2 regions of the Polaribacter sp. NJDZ03 genome follow, and region 1 is predicted to be linked to the other one. Evidence: riboswitches for the same ligand, from Rfam matches in the RefSeq annotation. Region 1 holds a riboswitch; the other holds the start of a gene.
What was found. A riboswitch is a leader RNA that binds a small molecule or an ion and turns the genes downstream of it on or off. The one in region 1 is predicted to bind cobalamin.
Positions count from the first base shown of each region.

Region 1 (8,004 bases):
ATTACAATTCGCTTCAATTTAATAGTACAGAATTATTAGAAGAAACGGCCTTATTTAAAAAGCAACTTACAGCATTAGAAGGCATAAAAGTTTGCGATAGTACTACTTCTTATTTTTTAGTTGAATTACTGCATACATCAGCAAAAAAACTTAAAGAATATTTAAGTACAGAGCATCAAATTCTTATTAGAGATGCTACTAATTTTAATGGTTTAGAAGGAGAATACATTCGCCTTTCTACACAAAGCAAAAAAGCGAATAATACCTTAATTGAAGCTTTAAAAAAATGGATTTAAACTCAATTTACATTTTAATAATTGCTTTTGCTTTAGATGCCATTTTTGGAGATCCTAAAAAATTACCGCACCTAATTGTTGGTTACGGAAATAGTATTTATTTTGGTGAAAAAAAATTAAACAAAGGCGCTTCTAAAGTCCTTAAAGGTGCGCTATTAACTATTCTATTGGTTGGTATTTCTTTTGTATTTCCTTACCTAACTATTCGTTTATTAAATGCGTACAACTTCCCTATTCTTTCTATTTTGTTTTCAATAATAATGTTGTTTTATTGTCTTGCCAACAAAACATTGATAAAAGAAGGATATGCCGTTTTTAATACGCTCAAAAATGAAGGTTTAGAAGCCGGACGAAAACGTTTATCTTGGATTGTAGGTAGAGAAACTAATAATTTAAGCGAACAACAAATTAGAATTGCCACGTTAGAAACCATGTCAGAAAACTTAAGTGACGGAGTGATTGCACCTCTTTTTTACTTTTTAATTTTTGGGATTCCTGGGGTAATGGCTTATAAAATGATAAATACTTTAGATTCTATGATTGGTTATAAAAACGATCGTTATATATCTTTTGGTAAGTTTGCTGCTAAATTAGATGATGTAGCCAATTATATTCCGGCTAGAATTACAGCTATATTAATGTTACTTGTTCAATTTAAGTTAAGCGGAATTTCTTTTGTTTTTAAAGAAGGTAAAAAACATAGTAGTCCAAATGCTGGTTACCCAGAAGCTGCATTAGCTTATATTTTAGATTGTCAGTTTGGAGGGCCTAATTATTATCACGGAAAATTACTTAAAAAACCTTTTATTGGTAGTAACAACCGTATAATTAAACACGAAGAAATTAAAATTGCTAGTCGAATTAATTATGCTGTAAGTATCTTATTTTGTCTTTTAAGTATTGCAATTTTATTACTGTTTTAAAATGTCTAAGCTTCAAAAAAAATATATTATTACAGGTGCTCCTGGTACTGGAAAAACGACCTTGATAGATAGCCTTCGTACAGATGGCTTTAATTGCTTTGAAGAAGTTTCTAGAAAATTAATTACTTCTCAGCAAGAGCAAAAAGGAAACAAGACTCCTTGGCAAGATGTTGTTGGGTTTACCAATTTAGTCTATCAAAAAATAACAGCAGAATTAAATATAAAAAGCAATAAAATTACTTTTGTAGATCGTGGTTTAGCAGATAATATTGCTTATTTAAAATTAAAAAAACATCCTATTTGTTCTAAATTTTTAAATTTTAATTATAAAAAACATTATCACATTACTGTTTTTATGCTTCCGCCTTGGCAAGAAATTTATACCGAAGATCCACAACGTCTTCAATCTTTCGAAGATGCTAAAAAGCTACATAATTTATTGGTAGAAACTTATACTAATTTAGGGTTTTCAATTAAAAGTCTACCTAAAACAACTATTTCTAAACGTTTAGATTTTATCAAAAAAATCGTTAATTAATCCGTTTTTACTATTAGTTAACTCATTTAAAAAGTACTACCTTCGCTGCATCAAATGGTTTTTTACGTTTTCGTAAAGATTAAAAGGGAATTTGGTGTAAATCCAAGACTGTTCCCGCAACTGTAAAACTTATAAAGTACTCATTAAGTAAACCACTGTAGTAAGACTATGGGAAGGTAAATGAATATAAAGTTGAGTCAGGAGACCTGCCACTATGATAATAATTTATAATATTAACTCTCGGGTAAAGAGTTAGAAAATTATGTTTATTTCATATTTTCTTTCCTTACCTGCTTAACATCATTTTTAAATGTACAAAAAATTGATTTTATGCAGCGTATGGGCTATGTGTTTTTCATTGCCCATATTCTCACAAAAAAAGGCCATTAAAGGTAAAATAACTGATGCAGAAACACAGTTAGCAATCTCTCAAGTTCGTATTTTAACAAGCGGAAAAACAGTATTAACAACAACTGATGAAAGAGGAAACTTTTCTATTACGGCTGTAAAAGCACCTATAAATCTAACATTTTTGTTAGAAGGCTATATAGAAAAGACAATTACCTTAAAAAAAGGAACCAACAATTTAGCTATTGTTTTAGATAGAGAAACTACAGAACTTTCTGAAATTATTATCAGTTCTAAAGACGAAAAAAAACTAGGTGTTCATAAGGTTTCTAAAATATCATTGCAATTAATACCTATTAGTAGTTCGCAAGATTTTCTAAAAACGGTTCCTGGTTTATTTATAGCCCAACATGCAGGTGGCGGAAAAGCAGAACAAATTTTTCTTAGAGGTTTTGATAATGATCATGGAACTGACTTTGCTGTTTTGGTAGATGATATTGGAATTAATTTAAGTTCGCATGCACACGGACAAGGGTATGCCGATTTACATTTTTTAATTCCAGAAACGGTTCAGAATGCAGATTACTACAAAGGACCACATGAAACTTCTTTAGGTAACTTTGCTGTTTCTGGTGCTGCAAAATTTACAACCAAAGACAAACTACATCGCAATTTTGTAAAACTAGAATATGGTCAATATGATTTTACAAGAGCTCTGGCAATGGTTTCTCTTATAGATCAAAAGAATTTTTTAACTAAAAATGATGAAAGTGCTTATATAGCAATTGAAGGGACTTACAATAACAGTTTTTTTGAAAGTAATCAAAAACTTAGGCGTTTAAATACTTTTACTAAATATAGTATTTCCCTATCGGATAAACATCAATTAAAAACCTCTCTTTCTACTTTTCATAGTGATTGGAATGCTTCTGGACAAATTCCTTTACGTGCTGTAAAAAGCGGGCTTATAACTAAATATGGTGCTATTGATGATAAAGAAGGTGGCGATACTAAAAGAATACACGTAAATGCACAGTTAAATTCTACATTATCTAACAATACAACGCTTATTAATCAGTTGTATTATGTATCTAATACCTACAATTTGTTTTCTAATTTTTCATTCTTTCAAAACGATCCTGTTCATGGAGATATGATTCATCAACAAGAAAACAGAGATGTCTTTGCTTATAAAGGAAATATAGCCATAAACAACATTTTAGAAATACCTAATAGTACCACAACCTTTGGTTGGTCTGCAAAACATAATCACAATTACATTGGTTTAAATCATACTATTGGCAGAGAATTATTAGAAAATGTAAATAGGTTTAAAATTAAAGAAACCAATTACGCTGCATTTATTAAAGAAAGAATACAAATTACTAATAAATTAACGGTTTTAGCGGGGTTAAGAGCAGATTATTTCGACTTTAATGTAACAGAAATTATACCAACTCCGCAACAAGGAAGTACAACCGCTTTTAAACTAAGCCCTAAACTAAGTCTGTTTTACGACGCTACAGAAGATCTTCAATTTTATGCAAAAGCAAGCACTGGTTTTCATTCTAACTATGCAAATGCCGCAGTAAAAAACAAGAGTATAAATCCTTTGCCAAAAGCAACTGGGTATGACTTAGGGACTGAATTTAAAATAGGTGATAATTTTATAGGTAATTTAACTTCATATTATTTACAAAGTGATGCCGAATTTGTATTTGTGTCTGATGGTTTCGAGTTCGAAAACAAAGGAAGATCTAAACGTTTAGGTAGTGAGGCTTCTTTTAGATACCAACCTCTGCCCTACTTTTGGATAGATACAGATTTAAATTATAGTTACGGTACTTTATTAGATGCCCCTAAAGGGGATAATAAAATTCCGAGTGCGCCTCGTTTTACCACTACTGGTGGTGCTACTTTACGTTTACAAAACGGAATTAAAGCATCGCTACGTTATCGTTATTTAGGAGAACGTCCTTTAACCGAAGACGCATCTATAATAGCACAAGATTATTTTATTGCAGATGCTGTTGTTAATTATACAACTTCTAAATATACAATAGGAATTTCTATTGAAAACTTATTTGACACTAGTTGGAGAGAAGCTGTCTTTTACGACTCGTCACAATTACAAGGAGAATTAGCGCCTGTAGATGATATTCATTTTACACCAGGAACTCCGTTTTTAGCTAAATTAAATCTAACTTATTTCTTTTAAATTATGGGTAAAAATATAGCCAATACAACACATACTTTTTTATTCTGCGACGGAGGCTCTTGCCAAAAAGCAGGATCAGAAAAAGTAGTAAGAGCTGCAAGAGCTTATTTACGTAATAATGATCTTTGGGATACTGTACATACTATTAAAACCAGATGTAATGGAAGATGTGAAGACGCACCTACTTGTATTGTAAATCCAGGTGAATATTGGTACAAAGAACTAACTGCTGATAAAATTATTCCTATTGTAAAAAGTCATATTGATAATAACTTACCCGTTGAAGCTAATTTATTATATAAAAAGGAATGGGATGCGCTAAAATCTAATAGAGAAATAGCGCCATTTAAACCCAAACCTTTCGAATTAAAAGACGACAAAGAATTAGGGGAATGTTTTATAACAAAAGGCTTTAGCTCCGATCAATATTTGTATCCTTTATTCTTATACTTATTAGAAAACCCCAAAGGTGTAACACTTAAAATGGCACATCTAAAAGCAATGCCGTTTACAGAAATAACTGCCGTAAATTATGCTAAAACATACACGTTAGAATTAGAAACAGCAACCGATTGTATTCCATTAACCATTGCTGGTGTACCAAAAGAAGATAAGGAATTACAAAAATCAAAAATTTCTAGTACAGAGTATTTTTATCAGAAAAACGTAAACCAAACAGGTATCCGTTTTAAAAATAAGTTTGGAGAAGTTATAGGAATCATTAACTTTGATTCTATAGATAATTTGGCTTGGAAATATTGTACTAAAATTCAGTTACAAAACGCGAGTCAAGATTTAATATCACTATGAATAAGAACATCTCTATATTAGGTTTAGGTTGGTTGGGATTACCATTGGCTTTACAACTTCAAAAAAGTGGCTACTCCGTAAATGGTAGTACCACAACACTTGGTCGTTTAAAACCATTGTCTAAATATGCGTTTCAATCAGATAGAATAAAAGTTGAAGCTGATAAAATTATTGGTGATTGGGCATCTTTTATCCATGAAACCTCAACTTTAATCATCAATTTTCCGCCAAAGCGGATTGATAATATTGAGACCATACATCCGCTTCAGATAGCGCAAATTATAAAAAATACTGCCGCAACTACAAAGGTAATTTTTGTAAGCTCTACTTCTGTGTATCAAAATACAAATAGCCTTATAGACGAAACAATACATTGTGTGCCAGAAAAAGCTTCTGGTATTGGGTTGATAAAAGCAGAAGAATTATTAAAACAACATTTTGGAAGCAACCTAACTATTTTACGTTTGGCAGGATTAATTGGTCCAAAACGTCATCCCGGAAGATTTCTTGCCAACAAAAAGCAATTAAAAAACCCAAACGTTCCGGTAAACCTCATTCATTTAAAAGATAGTATTGGTTTAATTGAAACTATTTTAGAACAAGATTGTTTTGGAGAAATTATCAATGGTTGTGCAGATGTGCATCCTAAAAGAAAGGAATATTATAAAAACGCTGCCATACAATTAAACTTGCCTGCTCCTATTTTTGGAGAAGATACTGCACAAGATTTTAAAATTGTTGATAATTCTAAATCGAAATCAATCTTAAATTTCGAATATCAGTTTGCAAATCCAGAATTGATTTTTGCAAAAGACAAATTGCCAGAAATAAGCATTGTGGGTGCAGGACCTGGTAATAAAAACCTATTAACGTTAAAAGCTTTTGAAGCCATACAGAATGCTGAAATTATTTTACATGATAATTTAATATCAGAAGAAATAATGGATATCAATACAACTGCAACACGTATTTATGTAGGTAGAAAATTTGGCGATAAAGAAGATCCACAAGCTCGTCAGCATAAAATAAACGAATTACTAAAAACACATTGCGAAATGGGTAATAAAGTAATTCGTCTAAAATCTGGTGATCCATATATTTACGGTCGCGCTGCAGAAGAGGTACGTTTTTTAAAGAAACATCAACTTCCTTTTACAGTTATCCCTGGTATATCCGCAGCTTTAGCAGCGGCAAGTGCAATGAGTATACCTGTTACAGAAAGAGGTTTTTCTAATGCTTTTTTAATTTGTACAGCACACACTGCAGATTATTCTACAACGCAATTAAAGGGTATTGCAGAAATGTTGAATGCTGGTAATACTTTGGCGCTTTATATGGGCTCTAAAAGTTTAGATAAAATCATTCCGAAATTAATAGCCGTTTGCAACAATCCAAACATCCCTATTAATGCTATTTCTAATGTTTCTAGAGATAATGAAATCTTACTAACATCAACATTAGAAAATATTGAAGAAGATATCATTACACAAAAACTACCAATGCCCGTAGTATTTTTAATAGGTGCAAACCCAATAAATTAAGAAGATGAAAGAAGGAATTTTATTATGCGGACACGGTACAAGAAGAGAAGCTGGCGTAAAATCGTTTAAACGATTGGTGAGCATTCTTAAAGAACGCTACCAAGATGAATATGAAGTAGATTATGGGTTTTTAGAATTTAATCATCCTACGTATGAAGCTGCCGTAGAACGCATGTATGCGCAAGGTATTCGAAAAATATATGCGTTGCCTGTTATTTTATTTGCGGGTTCACATGCCAAGAATGACATTCCGTTTGAGTTAAATACCTTACAAGGTTATCACGATGATTTAACCATTTCTATGGGAAAACATATTGGTGTAAGTTCTTTTTTACTTGATTTATCGTTAAAACGGATTGAAGAAACAGAGAAAAAATTACCTAAAATTGATAGAAAAGAAACCTGTTTGGTAGTAGTTGGTAGAGGAACTACAGACCCAGATGCCAATAGCGATGTTGCTAAATTAACCAGTATGCTTTGGGACGGAATGGGCTTTGGTTTTGCCACCACAGTATATAGCGGAACAGCGTTTCCTAATGTAGACGAAGGTTTACAATTAGTCGAAAAATTAGGTTTTAAACGTACTATTGTGATTCCTTTTTTCTTTTTTACAGGTATTTTATTAGAGCGAATTTATAAAAGCGTTTCGGAAATGGATGCGAGTTCTAATTTAGAATATGTGTACACAGATCCTTTTGGTGCCGATGAATTAATTTTACAGGCTTTTGATGAGCGTTTACATGAAGCTAAAAACGGAATAGCAAACATGAATTGTCAGTTATGTAAATACAGAAAACAAGTCATTGGTTTTGAAGAAGACAAAGGGAAAGAGCAAATTGGTCATCATCTTAATGTAAAAGGAATTTTATTTGAAGAAGATGAAAAACCAAATGAAGAAGAAAACGGTTTTACAAGTAAAATTAAAAAAATGTTAGGCATATGATAGCAGGTAAAATTTACGGCGTTTCATTAGGTCCTGGCGATGCCGATTTAATTACGCTAAAAGGTTTAAAAGCGTTACAGCAAGCTGATAAAATATATTATCCGGGTTCTTTATTTAAAGACGGAAGAAAGGCAAGTTATTCGCTTTCTATCTTAGATAATTATAACTTAGATGCTGCTAAATTAGTCGGTTTTCATCTAAAGATGGATTTAGAAAGAGCGCAAGCCAAAGAAATTTACGAAACTACCTTTCAGCAAATTTTAGCTGATTATAAAAAAGGATTATCAATCGCCATTGTAAGCGAAGGAGATATTAGTACGTTTAGTTCTTTTTCTTATCTATTAGAAAAAATACAAGCGCATCAATTAACCATTCATTTAATTCCGG
Region 1 is NZ_CP079195.1:903,752-911,755, forward strand. Features, by position in the region: gene KV700_RS03840 (histidinol-phosphate transaminase) at 1-296, shown strand, start outside; gene cbiB (adenosylcobinamide-phosphate synthase CbiB) at 287-1,219, shown strand; gene KV700_RS03850 (AAA family ATPase) at 1,221-1,757, shown strand; cobalamin riboswitch at 1,796-1,986, shown strand; gene KV700_RS03855 (TonB-dependent receptor) at 2,068-4,323, shown strand; gene KV700_RS03860 (ferredoxin) at 4,327-5,133, shown strand; gene cobA (uroporphyrinogen-III C-methyltransferase) at 5,130-6,674, shown strand; gene KV700_RS03870 (sirohydrochlorin chelatase) at 6,679-7,617, shown strand; gene cobI (precorrin-2 C(20)-methyltransferase) at 7,614-8,004, shown strand, end outside.

Region 2 (8,004 bases), 400 kb from region 1:
TTGCACCAACATAGGTACATGTAGATCTAATTCCGCCTAAAATATCTATAATGGTATCTTCTACATTTCCTCTAAAAGGAACGTCAACCGTTTTGCCTTCAGAAGCTCTATAGTTTGCAACGCCACCAACATGTTTATTCATAGCAGTTGTAGAACTCATTCCGTAAAAAGCTTTGAATTTTTCTCCATTTTTTTCAATCAATTCACCACCACTTTCTTCATGACCAGCAAGCATACCACCTAACATTACAAAATCTGCACTACCTCCAAAAGCTTTAGAAAGATCTCCAGGAATTTTACAACCTCCATCAGAAATAATTTGACCGCCCATTCCGTGAGCAGCATCTGCACATTCTATGATAGCAGATAATTGTGGATAACCAACTCCGGTTTTTACACGCGTTGTACAAACAGAACCAGGACCAATACCAACTTTAATTATATCAGCGCCAGCTAATAATAATTCTTCTACCATTTCACCTGTTACCACATTACCAGCAATGATTACTTTATTTGGGTGATTTTTACGCATTTTTTGAACAAAATTTACAAAATGTTCAGAATAACCGTTGGCAACATCCACACAAATAAAGTTAATTTGAGGAAATTCAGATAAAATTTGCTTCACTTTTTCCGAATCTTCTTTTCCAGTTCCTGTACTAACTGCAATATTATTTAATGTTTTTTTATCCGCTTTTGCGGCAAAACTTCTCCAATCTTCAATAGAATAATGTTTATGTATTGCAGTAAATAGACCATGTTTTGCAAGTGATTTTGCCATTTCAAAAGTACCTACGGTATCCATATTTGCCGCCATAATTGGTATTCCTGTCCAAACAATATCACTATGTAAAAAAGTAAATGTTCTTTCTAAACTTACTTGCGAACGAGATTTTAGTGTAGATCTTTTAGGACGAATCATAACATCTTTAAAACCTAATTTTAATTCATTTTCTATTCTCATCTCTATCAAAATTGTTAAGTGATAAAGGTATTAAATTTGAAAATGGTTTTATTAGATTATCGATGGAAATGAGTTTGATTCGAATAAAAATGAAATGTAATTTTACTATAAATTAATAACTCTTACTAACAAAAGGAGTTTCTTTAAAACCAGTTACTTTATTGATTAGAATTGTGGCGGTAAAAAAATAGTTACAAAGTAAATTTGCGAATTTTGGTAAAATATCTGCAACTTCTTTGTTTTCATTATTATGTATAATAACCATTAATCTAACGGCCTTCTTTGAAAGTGAAGAACACTGATTCAAAATACCTACAGGAGATTTTCCTCCAGGTAAAACAAAACCAGAAATAGTATCTTCTACTATTAACTTCATCTTTCTATAATGATCTAATAATTGTTGATGATCATTTTCTGTAATAGCTAATTTCCCTCTTATCGAACCATTAAGATGGTAGCAAAGAGGTACTAACCAGTTTAATTCTTTTTCTAGTTTTTTTAGTTCTTCGCTATTAGGGTAATTTAAGATTAAAACAGAGAGTTCGTTAATAGCCCAAGCTACTGAACGAGTTAGTTGATCTGTTTCTATTTCATAATCGCAAAGAGAAGAATCTTCATATATAAAAGGATAACAAAGCTCATCTATGTTAGATTTTGGACGTAATTTTTTCATTAAAATTATTATTTTTATAGAAACTTAATTTAATTCATTTTTGCGAAGAAAGTTAAGCTATAATTTGGCAACAAATTTGGGTGCGTAATTTTTATTATGTCTTTTAAAAGTAAATCTGGTCTTACAGGAGCTTTTTCAAAGTAAATAAGTCCGCCCGTTATTCCTTTATTAGTGGCATAGGTATATACGTTTTTATTCTTAAAAGTATTAAAAGAATTGTAAGATTGATTAGATCTTAACATTTCTTCTCTGCTTTCAAATAAACCACAACCAATCCAAAAATCGGCATCTTTTCCCTTGTCTAAAACACTTTCTATACTTAAAGGTAAGCTACCATTTCCTTGTGTGTTTTTCCATATATAATTTGTGTTGGCATCTTTAAAATAAGTAGCAATAAAACTTTTACCAGCTGGCATATACCAGGTATCTTTAAATAAATTTCCAGAAATAATAGTGGGAATAGTTTTTGATTTTAAAGCTATTTTTTTCACAGCTAAATAATTAGACTCAATAACGTTAAAAATACTGTCTGCTTCTTTTTCTTTGTTGAATAAAACACCAAAAAACTTAATCCATTCTGCGCGACCTAAAGGAGTATCTTCTAACCAATCTCCATTATAAATAACAGGAATTCCGTTTCTCATAATCGTTTTATATGTTTTATTATTACCATTTAAGCCAAAACCAATGACGAGATTTGGTGCTAATTCTAGTAGTTTTTCTGTGTTCATAGATCGTTCACTACCTAACTCAACAACCTTACCATCAGCAATACGTTTTCTAGTTTTTTCTGATGAAATAAATTCTGTTTGTGGAAACCCTGTTAAATACTTTTCTGCACCAATTTGTTCTAACATTGATATATGGGTAGTACTTGTAACCACGATGTTTTTAATAGGGATTTTTAATTCATTTTTACTTAAATCCGTTTTATCGCCAAGTAGGTAGGTAAATTCTTCTTTAGAGTTTTGATACGGTTTTTTTATTACCAATTTTTTCTGATTACCTATTGTAATTATGTCAAAACCTTTTGCATACTTTATGGTGCTTTTTAGCGTTGTTTTTACTGTTGCTTGATTTGCTTTTTTTTGACAAGAAAAGAAGAGACTACTTATAATTAAGAAAGCTAAAAGATGTTTCATTTTAATAATTTATTTCTAAAACTTGTGCGTATTGTAATTTTAAATCAAAAGATTTTTCTAAAGGGATTTTATTGATAAAAGAATGCAAACTTCTCATAACACCTGCATGTGTTATAATAACAACCTTTTTGTGTTTTTGCTTGCTTATTTCTAAAAGAAAATTTGTAGTTCTTGCATGTAAATCTAAATATGATTCGCCATTTGTTACAGCAACCTTTACAAAGTCATTCATCCAAATATCTAATTCAGTTTTATTGATATCGTTCCAGTTTTGTAGTTCCCAATCTCCAAAATTTAACTCTTTTAAACGATCATCAAAAAGAACTTTATTTGAAAGTTTTTCGGCTAGCTTTTTACACCTTTTAAGTGGACTACTATAATAAACAGTTTCAGCATCATAAGTAGAAACTTTCTTTAAAATAGGTTTAATTTCCTCTAAAAAAGTATCAGTAACATCAAGATCCGCTTGTCCGTAGCAAATTCCTTTTGCTATTTTGGGGGTTGTATGTCTAATTAATATAATCTCCATAAAACGAGTATAAAAAGATAAAAAATAACTTCTGCAACTTGTTGCAAAGCACCCGCACAATCTCCTGTTTGTCCGCCAATCCATTTCTTAAAAAAACGAGCTACATACCAATACGTTATTAATAAAGGTATAAGACATAGAAATACTCTGTAGTTTTGAAAAAAGAAAAGAGGTAAAATTCCAAAAAAGAAAGAAATCACTAAAGATTTTGTACTCATTTGTGTTGTTGTCGGCTTTATTTTAGAAGTTTCAATATCTCTTACATACGGATGCGTGTAGAGTAGGATAGTAGCAATAAAACGACTAATGGCATGACCAGAAATAATAAGTAATGGAATGTTTATAGCGGATAAACTAAGCGCTTGTATTGCTGAAAATTTTAATAAAAGAATTGAAAATAATCCTATAACTCCAAAAGTTCCTAATCTGGAATCTTTCATGATTAGTAAGATTTTTTCTTTGGTCCAGCCACCTCCAAAACCATCGCAAGAATCGGCAAAACCATCTTCATGAAAAGCTCCAGTTGCCCAAATAGAAGAAATCATACTTAAAATAATAGAAATTTCTGGAGTAAAAAGAAACGTTGCCAAGTAGTAAACCAAAGCAGCAATAGATCCTACTAAAATACCTACTAAAGAAAAGTATCGGTTACTTTTATTTAGCATTTCAGAGGAATGCCCGACCCATTTTGGGCAAGGTATTCTTGTAAAGAATAATATGGCTGTTAAAAAATAATGAATTTCTTTTTTCATAGCTTTAAGCTTCGCTGATATTGGCGCTTTCAAAAGTAGCCATTTCGTTTAAAAATAGCACCGAAGATTGAATAATAGGCAGTGCAACTGCAGCTCCAGTACCTTCTCCGAGACGTAAACCTAAATTTAAAATAGGTTTTACATTTAAGTGATTTAATATTTTTTGATGCCCTTGTTCACCAGACGAATGTGTAAAAAGACAGTAATCAAGTACATTTTTATCAATAGCAAAAGCAGCTAACAAGGCAGCTGTAACAATAAATCCGTCAATTAGAATTGTCATTTTTAAAGCCGCTGCTTCTAAAATGGCACCCGTAATCATTACAATTTCGAAGCCACCAAAAGCAGTAAGTGCATCTATTGGTGAATGTATTGTTAATGAATGTTTATCGTATACTTGTCTTAAAACAATCTTTTTTTGTAGAAGACCTTCATCATTTAAACCTGTTCCTTTTCCCACACAATTCTCAATGTTAACGGCTGTAAAATAACTCATTAAAAGTGCTGCGGAAGAAGTGTTTCCAATCCCCATTTCACCAAAACCAATGGTATTACAGTTCTCTTTAAATAGAGTGTTTACAATTTCTTTTCCTTTTTCTAGCGCAGTATTACATTCTGTAATTGTCATCGCTTTTTCAGTAGAAAAATCTTTGGTTCCTTTTGCTATTTTAGCAGATATTAATTGATTATTTGGAGTGAAATCTGCATTTACACCAGCATCAACAATTTTTAAATTGATGTTGTTTTGTTTGCAAAAAACATTAATTGCAGCACCTCCGTTTAAGAAATTTAGCACCATTTGTTGCGTTACTTCTTGCGGATATGGACTTACCTTTTTTGTTTTTGTAATTCCGTGATCTGCAGCAAAAACAACAATTGTTGGTGTTGTAATTTTAGGTGTTAATGTGTTTTGTATGCTACCAATTTTAATAGCAATATCTTCTAACATACCTAAAGCTCCGATAGGTTTTGTTTTAAAATCTATCTTTTTTTGAAGAGCATTTATTATTTCTTTAGAAAGAGGTGTAATTTTTGAAATCATGTTTTATTTTAATTTTAAGGGCAATCCAGAAACCATAAAAGTTGCTTTATCTGCTTTTTTTGCAATAAATTGATTCATCCAGCCTTGTAGTTCTGTAAATTTTCTTCCAGATTCTGTAGTTGCATGTAATCCCATACCAATTTCATTAGAAATAATGATAATAGTAGCATCAATTTCTACTAGTTTTTCTATTTCTTTTTTGGCTAATTTTAAAGATTCTTCTACATCATATTTAGTGTCAACATAAAAATTTGTTAACCATAATGTTACGCAGTCTACCACTACAGTAGATTTATCAACAATAACAGCACTAATATTTTTTTCTTCCTCAATGGTTGTCCAACGTTTGTCTCTATCAGAAATGTGTCTTTCTACTCTTGTTTTAAAATCTTCATCCCAAATTCTAGAAGTTGCCAAATAAAAGGGGTTTTTAGAAATTTCTTCAGCTATTTTTTTGGCGTAACTACTTTTACCAGATCGTTCTCCGCCAGAAATATAATGAATCATAAAGTTGTATAAAATATAAATACAAAGGTTAGAAACATTTTGTTAAAAAGGAAAGAATATCTTAAATAGTATTTAAATTGCTTTTCTTTTATGATTTATACCTAAAGTTATCGAGAATTTTTAAAGTAGTTATTTTATAAAGATTTAAGAAATGTGGACGTTATATAAATAGAATATTTTCTTAAAATGATTTTCTGAGAATACTTAGAATTTTGGAATGAATTAAGCTAAAAATTTATTAATTATTAGATTCTAGTAATTAGAAATAATCTACATTTGTGAAGAATTTAGGTTTTGTTTTTTTGAGAACAAATTAAAAGGGAATTTGGTTAAATACCGAAGCTGTTCCCGCAACTGTAAGTTTATGCTGAATTTATTTCAGTACCTTATTTAAGGATGTTATTAACTCTTTTACCACTGGCAGAAGTATGTTGGGAAGGTATAGTAACATAAAAACAAGCCAGGAGACCTGCCTAGATTTTTGAAAAATTAAAACTTTCGGGATAAAGGTTAAACAGATTATGAAAAAACACTTATTTTTTACATTCTTTTTTATTATTACACAGGCTGTTTTAGCTCAAAATGATTCTATAAGAACTGTTTTGAAGGAAATAATTGTGGTTGCTGAACAAGAAAATAAAGTAATTGGACAAAAAAAAATAGAAATAGGAACTATTCAAATTATTAAAAATCCTATAAACTTCACTAATTTATTAAGATACAATAGTCCCATTTCTTTTAGAGATTATGGTAATGGAGGTATTAGTACAGCTCGTTTTAGAGGAACTTCAGCTTCTAATACGGCCGTTTTATGGAACGGAATTTCTATTAATGCAATGGGTAGCGGACAAACAGATTTTAACTCTTTGTCTGCAAGTATTTCAGATGAAATTGTTGTTAATAGTGGAGGAGGAAGTGTAGATTATGGTTCTGGTGCTATTGGTGGTACGGTACATTTAAATGACAATTTATCGTTTAAAAAACATAAAGATTTTAATTTATTTTCTTCTCACGGTAGTTTTAATACCACATCTAATTTCTTTAAAGCAAATGTTGGAACAGGGAAATGGGCTGTTAAGTTTGCAGCAACTTTAAATTATTCTGATAACGATTATACGTTTATAGATACTCGTTATAAAAATAACGACGGTAGTTTATTGAAAAATGAAAATGGAGTTTATAAAAATTATGGGGTAAACTTTAGTTTAGGATATAAAATTACAGACAAAAACAAGCTTTACTTTTATACGACTGGTTATTATGGTGATCGTTTGTTTTCTGATGGATTACCAAATCCTGCTGCTGGTAGCGAAAGAAATGAAGACTTTAATCAAAGAAATTTACTAAAATGGAAATATACTTTTTCTAATTTTACACAAACTGTAAACGTAGCTTATTTAACACAAGAATATAGGTATTATGATGACAAAAATGCTACAGATTTTGTTTTTGGAAAATCAAAAAACTATAATATTAACTATAATTTAAAGTATCGCTTTTCTAATTATTTAAAAATGGAAACGTCTTTTATTTATGATGAAAACATAGGAACAACAAATGATATTTTATCAAAAAGTAGAACATTTTTTGCAGCCTTGGCAAAAGTCACCTACAAGCCTACGGATAAATTAACAACAGCAATTAACTTTAGAAAAGAATCTAATTCAGATTTTAAAGTTCCTTTATTAGTTTCTCTTGCTGCAGAACAAGAAATTACAGATAATTTATTGTTAAAAGCAAATCTATCTACTAATTATAGAATACCAACTTTTAATGAATTGTATTGGCCAGTGGTTGGTAATTTAGATTTAATACCAGAAGAGTCTGTTCAGGGAGAATTGGGTGCTACTTTTAAGAAAAAGAATATAGAAATTACTTCTTCACTTTTCTATATTCATTTAAAAAATAAGATTTTATGGTTGCCAACCGCAGCGTCTAATTTATGGAGACCCAGAAATGTAGGCGATGTTACACATAGTGGAGTTGAAACGGCTATAAAATTATCAAAAAAAATTAATAAGCATTCTTTTAATTTTTCTACCAATTATACATTTACGTTAGCAAAAAATAAAGAAACGGATACCTTTCTGCCTTATGCGCCTATACATCTGTTAAATTTCAACTTAGATTATGAGTATAAAAAAATCTCTTTTTTTATTCAGCATTTATATCAAAGTAAAGTTTATACAAATGAAATTAACATCGATTTTTACTCCTTAAATTCTTTAAATGTCTCTAATTTTGGTAGTGATTTTAAGGTGTTTGAAAATCAAAAAAATACAATAAAAATAGGTTTTAAAGTTAATAATATATTTAATAATGTGTATTATTTTTCAAATTTACGTCCTATGCCAGGAAGAAATTATAACATTAATTTAAACTATAAATTTTAATA
Region 2 is NZ_CP079195.1:505,993-513,996, forward strand. Features, by position in the region: gene KV700_RS02105 (GMP reductase) at 1-964, opposite strand, end outside; gene KV700_RS02110 (cobalamin adenosyltransferase) at 1,077-1,637, opposite strand; gene KV700_RS02115 (ABC transporter substrate-binding protein) at 1,667-2,779, opposite strand; gene cobC (alpha-ribazole phosphatase) at 2,781-3,308, opposite strand; gene KV700_RS02125 (adenosylcobinamide-GDP ribazoletransferase) at 3,293-4,060, opposite strand; gene cobT (nicotinate-nucleotide--dimethylbenzimidazole phosphoribosyltransferase) at 4,065-5,102, opposite strand; gene KV700_RS02135 (bifunctional adenosylcobinamide kinase/adenosylcobinamide-phosphate guanylyltransferase) at 5,106-5,609, opposite strand; cobalamin riboswitch at 5,882-6,101, shown strand; gene KV700_RS02140 (TonB-dependent siderophore receptor) at 6,131-8,002, shown strand.
Region 2: another riboswitch for cobalamin. It lies ahead of KV700_RS02140 (TonB-dependent siderophore receptor); the one in region 1 lies ahead of KV700_RS03855 (TonB-dependent receptor).